DNA from 3 places in the Staphylococcus ureilyticus genome. Region 2 is predicted to be linked to each of the others. Evidence: riboswitches for the same ligand, from Rfam matches in the RefSeq annotation. Region 2 holds a riboswitch; each other region holds the start of a gene.

Region 1 (4,296 bases), 1.3 Mb from region 2:
GCGTCTATCTCTATTGATTTATTCGTTCGTTCAGTTGTCATAAACCATTGTTTAAGAAATCGTTGCTCAGTCCAAGCTTGATATACTAATTCAGGTTCAACTTTAAACAGTCTTTCCAACTGAATTTCTACGTTTTCATTTTCCACATTATATCTAGCCATGATTGTTCACCTACTTTCACTCTTATAACTATTCTAACTCATTATACTAGACTTCTAAACAATAATACTATGAAATTCAACTTTCCTTTATATCCCCTTTAAAAGTGATAACCTATTTATTCTATCGTTATTAATCAGTAAACGTCAAAATTTCCCCTTTTTTAATACTATCTTACTTCTTAAAAAAGAGGACAAACAGTCTATATCAAATAATATAAACTGTTGCCCTTTCTTTTAATCAACTTTTTTATTTTAATCTTGGTAATCTAAAGAAAATTGCAATTAGGCCACAAACACCTAGAATGATCGGATAAATTGAATACGGCATTAATGAAACTGGTGAGATAGACGCAACGCCTGCTGCTGCTATAACTTGCGGACTATAAGGTAATAAACCTTGGAAACAGCTCGCAAATATATCTAAAACACTTGCAGATTTCCTAGGATCAATCTCGTATTCATCTGCAATATCTTTAGCTAAGGGGCCTGCCATTAATATAGAAATTGTATTATTGGCAGTCGAAATATCCGCAGCACTCACAAGTCCCGCTATACCTAATTCTGCACCGCGTTTTGATTTAACCCTATTGCGTACAAAATTTAATAGCCAAGTGATACCACCATTATGTTGTATCAATGCTACAAGTCCGCCAATTAAAAGTGCAATAATCGCAATATCCTCCATACCAACAATTCCTTTTGAGATTGAACTAAGCAAGCCTGACCAGTTGAATGATCCATCAACCAGTCCAATAATCGCAGATAATACGGTACCACCAATCAACACTATAATTACATTTATACCTGCCAGTGCTAAAATCAGTACCAATAAGTATGGAATAACTTTAATAAAGTTATAGTCATATGATTTCGTAGTATCTATCTGAGCACCATGCGTTAAAAACCAAAGTACTATAACAGTAAATAGCGCACCTGGTAATACAATCTTTATGTTCACCTTAAACTTATCGCTCATTTTAGTTTTTTGAGTACGAACAGCGGCAATTGTAGTATCCGAAATCATTGATAAATTATCACCAAACATTGCGCCACCAACGACAGTAGCCATTGTTATCGCTGCAGATACATCCGTCGCCTGACTCAAACCAAAACCAACCGGCGCTATAGCTGCAACTGTACCGACTGAAGTACCCATTGAAAGTGATACAAACATACAAATGATAAATAAACCGACGATAATTAAGTTTTCTGGAATAAAGGATAGTCCTAAATTTACCGTCGACTTGACTCCCCCCATATCTGCTGTAGTTTGAGAAAATGCACCCGCAAGTAGAAATATTAACATCATCAAAATAATATTTGAATGTCCAGCGCCTTTAGTAAATACATCTACTTTTTTAGAAAATGTTTCTTTTTTATTTATCAACAAACCCACAATGGATGCGATAATAATTGCAACATTGAGTGGCATTATTGAAAAGTCACCAGTAATAACGCCCACACCTAAAAATATACCTACAAAAATGATTAATGGCACAAGCGCCCATGCGTTACCTTTTTTATTTTCCGTCATACAAAACCAACTTTCTTTATCATTACTTTTTTAGTCAATCATTCATTTTGCTTACCATAAAAAATAAAAAACTCTTTTCTCATAGAAGAAAAGAGTAAATCGATACATCTTTAATCTTATCTTCTAGCACACTTTATGCTACTGGAATTGGCACACGCATTACCATGTTGCCGAAGTTTCAATGGGCCAGTCCCTCCACTTCTCTAGATAAGCTATTTTATTTATTTTATAACAGTACACTATTCATGCCACTTCGTCAATTATATAATCATAATATGAAATGATATTTTACTTCAAAGGTTATTCCGTTGGCCGAACAATCGTAAATGTATCACCAATCGTGGCATAATCATTTCCAGCTAAACGGCACACGGCTTCTAGTGCCTGTGCATTAATCTTACTGTCTTCAAAATACACGTTTTCATTAATATGAAACATCACGACTTCTCCAATGATTAGATCTGACCCCTCATCAGTATCTCCTAATGATATAATCCGCTCTAATTTACATTCCATACGTATTTTCGCCTGTTCAATACCAGGTACAGTTATCAGTTCTGAGTCGACAAGGGTTAACGCTGTTCGTTCTAATTCATTTTCAGTACGATCCAATGGTGCAGCTGTACGGTTAATTTGCTCTACGTTTGTTTCATCAGTGATATGTACTACAAAATTTTCAGTCTCTTCAATATTAAGTGAAGTGTCTTTACGTTTACCTTCTGAGCGTCCTGTAGAAATCATAATCATCGGTGGTGCACTGTTCACCACGTTAAAAAAACTGAACGGTGCCGCATTTAACTTACCATTTTTATCTTGAGATGTCACAAAGGCTATTGGCCTAGGTATGACACTACCACTCAATAATTTATAGTTTTGTCTTTTAGACAATTCACTTGCTTTAAAATGTTTCACAAAAATTCACTTTCCTTTCATAAATAAAAAGTGGCTATGTCAAAATGTAAGTGCATAACTGTTCATTTAAGCACGAATCACTTTGAAATAGCCATCTATCAAATTAATCTAATTGTGTACCACCTGTAACCCCGTATACTTGGCCAGTAGTGTAACTTGATTCATCAGCTGCTAAATGAACATAAACGCCTGCTAATTCTACAGGTTGACCTGCTCTGCCAAGCACTTCTTTTTGTCCAAATGTTGGAATTTTGGATTGTGGTTGTCCACCTGATATTTGAAGTGGTGACCAAAATGGTCCTGGTGCAACACAGTTAACACGGATGCCTTTAGCTCCTAGTTCTTCAGACAAACTTTTAGTTAGCGATATGATTGCAGCTTTTGATGCTGCATAATCATGTAAAATTGGACTTGGGTTATAACCTTGTACCGATGACGTTGTCGTAATTGTAGCACCTGGTTCAAGATAATCAATCGCTTTTTGTACAGTCCAAAATATTGGATACACATTCGTTTCAAAGGTTTCAGTAAATGACGCTGTATCGAAGCCCTTTAGTGTATCTCTATATTGTTGATGTCCAGCTACGAGTGTAACATTGTCTAATCCACCTAACGCGTGATATGCACGTTCTACTAACTCATAATTGAATTGTTCATTGCGTAAATCACCCGGTATTAGCACAGCTTGTTGTCCTGCCGATGTAATAACTTCTTCTACTTCTTCAGCATCTTCTTGTTCTGATGGCAAGTAATTGATTGCAACATCAGCACCTTCTTTAGCATACGCAATAGCTGCTGCTCTACCAATAGCTGAATCTCCACCTGTTACTAACATCTTTAAACCTTTCAATCTACCATAACCGGTATAAGAAGTTTCTCCACAATCTGGTTTAGGGTTCAGATCTTTTTGTAAACCTGGAACGGGTTGCTCTTGTTTTGGAAAATCTGCATTTGAATATTTCTTTCTAGGATCTTGAGACGCCATGCTTAATCCTCCTCAAAAAATAATGGTTGTAATTATTTTTTACCCAAATTAAATCGCCCATAACACAAGATTATATTTTTAAGTTTCGTTCAATAATTTCTGTACAAATGTTACAAAGTAATCTGGTACTTTTTCTAAAATGCGTTCATCGGGATCATATTTGGGGTGATGTAAATCATAGTCACTATTAGATCCAATAAAAACAAATACACTTGGATACTTGTTGGCAAACCCAGAAAAATCTTCACCAATAGTTAATGGCTGTTCCATTATATTCACATTGTAACCTACTTGTTTAGCAACGTTAATTGCATCGTCTGTTAATTTTTCGTCATTGATTACTGCGCCTGGTAATCGTATATATTGTGTTTCAATTTCAACATCAAATACTTCTGCCAATCCACTCCCAATTTCTCTCAATCTCTTCTCAATGAATGTGCGAATACCTTCATCAAAACTTCTCACTGTACCTTGTACATAAGCTTGATCTGCAATAACATTCCATGTATTACCACAAGATACTTCTCCAATCGTTACGACTGCATTATCAAAAGCAGATAAATTTCTGCTGACGATGGATTGAACACTATTGATTAATTGACCTAACACGATGACTGGATCATTACCTTGTTCAGGCTTTGCTGCATGTGCACCTTTACCCTTAATTTTAAATTCAAAGCGATCTACAGAGGATGTCACGGCAC
Region 2 (4,296 bases):
ACATGAGAAGTATTGTAAAATCAATTAAATAGTTGATTGTAAGCCTTTCATATGGCATCATGAATATGTAAAAACATTTAGGAGGGGATTCTCGTGGCAGTACCAAGCGAATTAAAATATTCTAAAGAACATGAATGGGTAAAAATTGAAGGAAATACAGTAACAATTGGTATCACTGAGTATGCGCAAAGTGAATTAGGTGATATCGTATTCGTTGAATTGCCTGAAACTGATGACGATATTGATGAAGGTGAATCTTTTGGCAGTGTTGAATCAGTGAAAACAGTTTCAGAACTTTATGCACCTGTTTCAGGAAAAGTTGTAGAAACAAATGATGAACTAGAAGATAGTCCAGAATTCGTTAATGAATCACCATACGAAAAAGCATGGATGGTTAAAGTTGAGTTAAGCGATGAAAGTCAATTAGACGAGTTAATGTCAGCTGACCAATATTCTGAAATGATCGGTGAATAATATGAAATCAAACTCCACGATACGATATATCATGGAGTTTTTATTTTTCTATAACAAAAGATTAAATTTCACTTGAATATATTAATTGATTTTGAAGTATCAAAAACATTAAAAAGTTCAATGGTGACAAATGAATGGTTCAATTATAAGATTTTAATAAGAAACTATAATAAATGTTTATGTTGATAATGTATGGTGTAGAACTAAATATAAAATTGAATTTACTATCACATTTAGAGGTGACTGTCATGGCGATATTAAACCAAGTTATAATTGTCGAAGGTAAAACAGACAAGAAACGGGTGAAGCAGGTGATTGACCAACCGATTGAAATCATTTGTACAAACGGTACTATGGGAATTGATAAGTTAGATGAGATGATAGAATCGTTATACGACAAGCAAGTTTATGTGCTTGCGGATGCAGATGATGAAGGTGAAAAGATACGTAAATGGTTCAAAAAATATTTAAGTGAAAGTAAACATATTCGCATAGAGAAACAATATGGTGAAGTAGCGAGATGCCCTAAAGCCTATTTGTCAAAAGTGTTAGCAAAACATGGTTTTATAGTGAAAGATGAAGAAAAAGTAGCAAAAGCCAAATTAGATTATATTGCTGAAAGGGTCAGTTTATTAACATGAATGTAAAGAATGAAACGCGTGTTAATGTTTTCGAACACGTAGATAAAGAGAAATATCTAATTTTTGGTTATACGCCAACTTGTGGCACATGTAAAGTGTCAGAACGCATGTTAGATATTGCGAATGAAATTTTAAAATTACCAATTACTAAAATAGATTTAAATTTTCATCCTGATTTTAGTCAACAACATGAGATACAATCGGTACCGATACTTATGCTTATGTCTAAAGGTGAAGAACAAAAAAGAATTTATGCATTTCAATCAGTGCCTTATTTGTTAGAAAATTTAAAATAATTATTGACGAATCTTTAGTACAATGGTAGGATTATGGATAATTAAATAATGTACTCTTATCACGAGAGGTGGAGGGATGTGCCCTATGAAGCCCGGCAACCGTCTGTAATAGAAATGGTGCCAATTCACATAAAGTAGATAAACTTTAGAAGATGAGAGAAGCGACATTGCTTTCTCTATTCTTCAGTGAAAAGAGAAAGCATTTTTTAATTGAATGAGCAATACAAGGAGGAAACGACAATGATTGAATTAAATCAAATCGTTAAGAGATACAAGACGAAAAAACACGATGTGTTAGCAGTAGATCATGTTGATTTAAGTATTCAATCAGGCTCGATTTTTGGTGTGGTTGGTTTTTCAGGTGCAGGTAAAAGTACTTTGATAAGACTTTTAAATAATCTTGAACAACCAACTTCAGGAGATGTCATCATTGATGGAGATACGATTGGGAAATTATCAAAATCAGAATTGAGAAAAAAACGTCAAAAAGTGAGCATGATTTTTCAACATTTTAATCTATTGTGGTCACGTAATGTTTTAAATAATATTACTTTTCCATTAGAAATTGCTGGTGTATCACGCAATGAAGCCAAAAAAAGAGCGATTGAACTGGTGGAATTGGTAGGACTAAAGGGTAGAGAAAACGCTTATCCATCAGAGTTATCGGGTGGACAAAAGCAACGTGTAGGTATTGCCCGTGCGTTAGCAAATGAACCTAATGTTTTACTTTGCGATGAAGCTACAAGTGCGTTAGATCCGCAAACAACGGATGAAATACTAGAATTATTGTTAAAAATTAAAGAAGAAAGAAATTTAACAATAGTTATTATCACACATGAAATGCAGGTCATAAGACGTATTTGTGATGAAGTGGCAGTAATGGAAAATGGTCGCGTCATTGAACAAGGACAAGTGTCAAATGTTTTCGAAAATCCACAGCATGAAGTAACAAAACGCTTTGTGAAAGAGGACTTAAATGATGAGTTTGATGAGTCTATTTCTGAATTAATCGAATTAGATGAAACTGCTTATATCGTACGATTGAATTTTACAGGAAATAATACAACTGAACCATTGGTATCATACATAACAAAGACACATAATATAGATGTTAATATTCTTGAAGCAAATATTAAGCATACTAAGGATGGTGCTCTAGGATTTTTAGTATTACATTTATTAGATGTGAATTCTGAAAAATTCGAAAAGTTCAAAAATGATTTAGCAGCACAACATGTTTCTGTGGAGGTGTTAAAGCATGGGTAGTTCATTCGGCGAGATTCTACAGGAAATGCTAACAATGCCTAATGTAAGTTGGGATGAAGTTTGGTTAGCTACATATGAAACAATTTATATGACATTGATTTCTACAATATTTGCTTTTATTTTTGGTTTGATACTTGGTGTGCTTTTATTCTTATCTGCTAAAAGCCAATCACCAGTAGCTAGAGTGTTTTACAGTGTCGTATCGTTTATTGTGAATTTATTCAGAGCAATACCATTCATTATTTTAATTTTACTACTTATACCATTTACGAGTTTAGTACTTGGAACAATTAGTGGTCCAACAGGTGCTTTACCTGCACTAATTATCAGTGCAGCACCATTCTACGCCAGATTAGTGGAAATTGCTTTTAAAGAAATAGACAAGGGTGTTATAGAAGCGGCTTGGTCAATGGGAGCTACAACATGGACAGTAGTTAAGAAAGTGTTGTTACCTGAAGCTATGCCAGCATTAATATCTGGAATAACTGTAACAGCAATAGCATTAGTAGGATCTACTGCAGTAGCTGGTGTGATTGGAGCTGGAGGTCTGGGTAACTTAGCATACCTAACTGGCTTCACACGAAACCAAAACGATGTCATATTCGTTTCTACAATTTTAATCTTAATTATTGTTTTTATCATCCAATTTATTGGAGATCAAGTTACTAATAAAATAGATAAACGTTAAGTTAAAGGGGACAATTATATGAAAAAATTATTTAGTTTAGCTTCAATCATCGCTTTAGCATTAGTATTAGCTGCTTGTGGTAATGGCGGCGGAGGTAAAGATAAGACAATTACAGTTGGCGCTTCTCCGGCACCACATGCTGAAATATTAGAAAAAGCAAAACCAATTCTAAAAGATAAAGGTTATGACTTAAAAATTAAAACGATTAACGATTATACAACACCTAACAAATTATTAGATAAAGGTGAGTTAGATGCAAACTTCTTTCAACATACGCCTTATCTAAATACTGAAAAGAAAGACAAAAACTATAAAATTGAGTCAGCAGGAAATGTACATTTAGAACCTATGGCTGTTTACTCAAAGAAATATAAAAGTTTAAAAGAATTACCAAAAGGTGCTACTGTTTATGTTTCAAACAACCCTGCAGAAGAAGGACGTTTCTTAAAATTCTTCTCTGACGCTGGATTAATTAAAATTAAAAAAGGTGTTAAAACTGAAGATGCTAAATTTGATGACATCGTAGAAAATAAAAAAGATATCAAATTTAATAATAAACAATCGGCAGAATACTTACCTAAGATTTATCAAAAAGAAGATGCTGACGCAGTAATCATCAATTCAAACTTCGCAATTGATCAAAAATTAAGTCCTAAAAATGATTCAATTGTTTTAGAAAAAGCAAAAGATAATCCATATGCTAACTTGATTGGTGTAAAAGAAGGCCATAAAGACGACAAAAAAATTAAAGCGTTGATGGATGTATTACAGTCTAAAGAAATTAAAGATTACATCAATAAAAAATATGACGGAGCCGTAGTACCAGCAAAATAATGTTATATTATGCAAAGAATCCTTTAACCGCAATGGTTTTAGGATTCTTTTTGTTTGGTTTTAATTAGAAAAAGGGCATAAAAAGGGCAGTGTGTGC
Region 3 (4,296 bases), 600 kb from region 2:
CAAAACCAGAATTAGTGCACACATTGAATGGAAGTGGTTTAGCAGTAGGTCGTACATTTGCTGCAATCGTAGAAAACTATCAAAATGAAGATGGTTCAGTCACTATTCCAGATGCGTTAGTACCATATATGGGTGGTAAAACAGTGATACACCCAGTTAAAGAAAAATAGAAATCGTTTAAATGAATTCATCAGCGATATTTGAGAAAGTTTAAATATTAAACTTTCAAAATAGTGGTTACAAGTTAATACTGAAGTGCAAGTAGAGGTTGAGATAAATGAATGTCTCAACCTCTCATTTTATATGAATAATGAATTATAAGGCTTTTGATTTATTAAATGGCTTAATATTTTTAAAGAAAAGAAAGGGTAGGGGAGGTGTTAAATATCCCAGTTTTCAGTTTTTTAAATTTGTAAAATGACTTATTTTATTCAAATGATAAGGGGTGAGTCTAAAATAATAACACAATATTCCGAAATCTAAAATGCTGGTTTAACGGGATTTTTAGACATCGGTAAGTCTTAGGTCATACATACATAAGTCTAAAGATGTTGGATATGTCTTTTGCTTTGTATTAAACTAGTTCTATTATTTTTATAAAATGTTTGGGAGGTGGCATGATGACAACACATCTAACTTTTAAGCAAGGTGTAAAAGAATGTGTACCGACTTTGTTAGGTTATGCTGGTGTTGGTCTTTCCTTTGGTATTGTTGCAGTGGCTTCGGGTTTCAATTTAATTGAAATTATTTTATTATGTTTACTTATTTATGCAGGCGCAGCACAATTCATTATTTGTGCATTAGTCATTGCTGGAACTCCAATTTCTGCAATTGCCTTAACGACATTTATTGTGAATTCTAGGATGTTTTTATTAAGTATGACCTTAGCACCAAGTTATAAAGGATATGGGTTTTGGAATCGTATAGCCATATCTTCTCTGATTACAGATGAAACATTTGGTGTCGCTATTACACCACATCTAAAAGGTGAAAAAATCAATGATCGTTGGCTACATGGATTAAATATCACTGCATATTTATTTTGGACATTTGCTAGTGTTGTTGGTGCTATTTTTGGTAAATACATAACGAATCCCGATGCATTTGGGTTAGATTTTGCTATTACTGCAATGTTTATATTCCTAGCTGTTTCACAATTCGATGCTATTAAGCAGTCACAAGTTAAAACATATTTAGTATTAATTGTTTGTGTAATTTTGTTAATGCTTATTTTAAGTTTCTTTATGCCTTCATACGTAGCAATCATCATAGCGTCGACAATTACTGCGGGATTAGGGGTGGTGATCGATAAATGACAACGACATTACATATGTTATTAATTATTGTTTTATGCGGTGTGGTAACGTGGTTGACACGTATTATACCGTTTATATTAATTACAAAAATCAAACTATCTGAGACAGTCGTAAAGTGGCTCTCTTTCATTCCCATTACATTATTTACTGCATTGATTGTAGACGGCGTACTAGAACAACATGAAGGCTCAATGCTTTATAGTGTTAATTTGCCGTTTTTAGTAACGATGCTTCCAACCATAATCATTGCTATCATTACAAGGAGTTTAACGATTACGATTGTCAGTGGAATTTTAATAATGGCAATTTTAAGATGGATATTTTAAAGATATTATTGAAGTGACTCCCATTATCCGTTAAAATAGTAATAATTAGAATATTTTGATAATTTTAATGAAATACTTGTTAAAATGGATATTTGATTTATGCACAGCTTTTTACAATTAAAATTAAATCTTATTTCGAGAAGCAGAGGGACTTGGCCCAATGAAGCTTCAGCAACCGACTTTAATAAGCACGGTGCTAATACCAACGATTCGCTCGAATAATAAGTATTGTAACTTCTTACTTATTATAAATAGGTGAGAAGTTTTTTTACTAAGTAGGAGGTAAATGATGACAAATTATACGGTTGATACATTAGAATTGGGACCATTTACAACTGAATCAGGTGAAACGATTTTAAATTTAAAATTACGTTATGAACATGTAGGATATGAAGGACAGCCACTTGTGCTTGTATGCCATGCACTGACTGGTAATCATTTGACCTATGGTACGGATGACAATCCTGGTTGGTGGAGAGAGATTATAGATGGGGGATACATGCCTATACATGATTATCAATTTTTAACATTTAACGTGATCGGTAGTCCGTATGGTTCCAGTTCGCCATTAACAGATGCTGATTTTCCTAAGCATTTAACATTGCGTGATATTGTCAATGCAATCGAATTAGGTATTCAAACATTAGGGTTTGATCGAATTAGTATTTTAATCGGTGGGTCTTTAGGAGGTATGCAAGCGCTGGAATTATTGTATAATCATAAATTTGAAGTAGATAAAGCAGTGATTTTAGCTGCGACTGATAAGACTTCCTCATATAGTCGTGCATTTAATGAAATTGCGAGACAGGCGATTCGATTAGATCATGGTGAAGGTATGAGCATAGCAAGGCAGCTTGGTTTCTTAACGTATCGCTCCTCCAAAAGTTATGATAGACGATTTACACCTGATCAAGTTGTAAACTACCAGAAACATCAGGGGAACAAGTTTAAAAAGCATTTTGACCCATTGAGTTATTTAAGCCTGCTAGACGTCTTAGATAGCCACGATATAGATAGAGATCGTACTGATGTAGATGAAGTGTTTGGACGTCTGGATACTAAGGTTATGACTATGGGCTTTACGGATGATTTGTTATATCCAGACGATTTAGTATATGCCACAGGTGCGCGATTTAAATATCACAAGCATTGCTTTGTGCCAGATAATGTAGGACATGATGGTTTCTTATTGAACTTTAATGATTGGGCACCTAATTTATATCATTTTTTAAAAGTTTCTAAGTTCAAAAGAAAATAACGATATGATTTATTTTAGTTCATTTTGTATGATAAGACGTCTAGGATAGTTATTTTATACTTTATGAAAGTTGAAATAACTGTTTTACTATGATGTCTTCTTTTTTTTATAGCGAGCAAAATATGAAATTTGAAGTTGGAATCAACGACGGAAATGCAATTTAAAAAGGCGTTCGTTTTCAGATATTGGCCCCGATATTGAACTTCTGACAAAAAGAATTGTCAATAATTGTATAAAAGTTTTAAAGAGGTTAAAATAATAAACATAGACAAAAATTGTATAGGAGTGGCGAATTTGTTTTCTAAAATACATACTAAAGCCACTATACTTAGTGTAATTACGTTAATTATAGTTGCTTTAGCTTTACATATATTACCGATACTTGGACTCGTGTTGAGTTTATTTGCAACAATTCCAGGTATTATTTTATGGCATAAATCTGTAGAATCTTTTGGCTTAACGGCAGTCATTACAGTTGTGCTAACTACGTTATTAGGTAATATATTCGTGTTAAGTATCATGATCCTCTTGTTCGTAGTAAGTTTTGTAGTGGGTCAATTATTAAAAGAACGAACATCAAAAGAACGTATACTATATATAACAACGACTTTTATTAGTATTATTGCATTAATTGCATTTATGGTGTTACAAGCATCAAAAAAAATATCGAGTGCTGCTTCATTAATCAAACCGATTAAAGAACAGATGTATCACATAATTTCCAGCGCTTCAGTCAACGCAGATTATAAACAAATGTTTGAAGAGGCTTTCCGCCAATCAGCAGTACAACTACCAAGTTATATAATCATTGGCGTATTTCTACTTATATTAATCAATTTAATTATCACTTTTCCAATCTTGCGTAAATTCAAAATCGCTACACCCATATTCAAACCATTATATGCTTGGCAAATGAAGCGTTCTGTCTTATGGATGTATATTATTGTATTAATTTGTGTTATGTTTTCAACGCAACCAAGTGCGTTTCAAACGATCGTCTTAAACTTTGAAATTGTGTTATCATTATGTATGTACATTCAGGGGTTAAGTGTGATTCACTTTTTCGGAAAAGCGAAATCAATGCCGCCAGCACTTACAGTGATATTAATGGTAATAGGGACAATTTTAATGCCATTAACACATATTGTGAGTCTCCTGGGATTTGTAGATTTATGTATCAATTTAAAACGTATCATTAAAAAATGATTTGAGGTGGAAAAATGAACCGTCAATCCACTAAAAAAGCGTTGATTTTACCATTTATTATTATGGTGCTCACAGCAATAGCGCTTGTCGTCGTTTGGTTTATTTTTAATCAATTGATTGCAGGTATAGCTACTGTTGTATTACTCATCATAATCGTAGGGACAGTACTAATGGTAAGACAAGCTTTACA

Evidence for each region. A riboswitch is a leader RNA that binds a small molecule or an ion and turns the genes downstream of it on or off. The one in region 2 is predicted to bind S-adenosylmethionine.
Region 1: it holds a riboswitch for S-adenosylmethionine, as region 2 does, so the genes downstream of both, MUA21_RS09865 (Na+/H+ antiporter NhaC family protein) here and MUA21_RS03015 (methionine ABC transporter ATP-binding protein) in region 2, are expected to answer to the same signal.
Region 3: it holds a riboswitch for S-adenosylmethionine, as region 2 does, so the genes downstream of both, metX (homoserine O-acetyltransferase MetX) here and MUA21_RS03015 (methionine ABC transporter ATP-binding protein) in region 2, are expected to answer to the same signal.

The regions. Positions count from the first base shown of each region.
Region 1 covers NZ_CP094825.1:1,964,809-1,969,104, forward strand. Annotated here, with positions in the region: gene MUA21_RS09860 (SRPBCC family protein) at 1-161, opposite strand, end outside; gene MUA21_RS09865 (Na+/H+ antiporter NhaC family protein) at 409-1,695, opposite strand; SAM riboswitch class I at 1,809-1,909, opposite strand; gene MUA21_RS09870 (flavin reductase family protein) at 1,996-2,607, opposite strand; gene MUA21_RS09875 (SDR family oxidoreductase) at 2,711-3,592, opposite strand; gene MUA21_RS09880 (amidohydrolase) at 3,671-4,296, opposite strand, start outside.
Region 2 covers NZ_CP094825.1:612,580-616,875, forward strand. Annotated here, with positions in the region: gene gcvH (glycine cleavage system protein GcvH) at 94-474, shown strand; gene MUA21_RS03005 (toprim domain-containing protein) at 723-1,115, shown strand; gene MUA21_RS03010 (thioredoxin family protein) at 1,112-1,411, shown strand; SAM riboswitch class I at 1,465-1,570, shown strand; gene MUA21_RS03015 (methionine ABC transporter ATP-binding protein) at 1,652-2,677, shown strand; gene MUA21_RS03020 (methionine ABC transporter permease) at 2,670-3,365, shown strand; gene MUA21_RS03025 (MetQ/NlpA family ABC transporter substrate-binding protein) at 3,384-4,199, shown strand.
Region 3 covers NZ_CP094825.1:14,139-18,434, forward strand. Annotated here, with positions in the region: gene serS (serine--tRNA ligase) at 1-170, shown strand, start outside; gene MUA21_RS00055 (AzlC family ABC transporter permease) at 621-1,316, shown strand; gene MUA21_RS00060 (AzlD domain-containing protein) at 1,313-1,642, shown strand; SAM riboswitch class I at 1,770-1,870, shown strand; gene metX (homoserine O-acetyltransferase MetX) at 1,932-2,900, shown strand; gene MUA21_RS00070 (DUF2232 domain-containing protein) at 3,180-4,106, shown strand; gene MUA21_RS00075 (DHH family phosphoesterase) at 4,121-4,296, shown strand, end outside.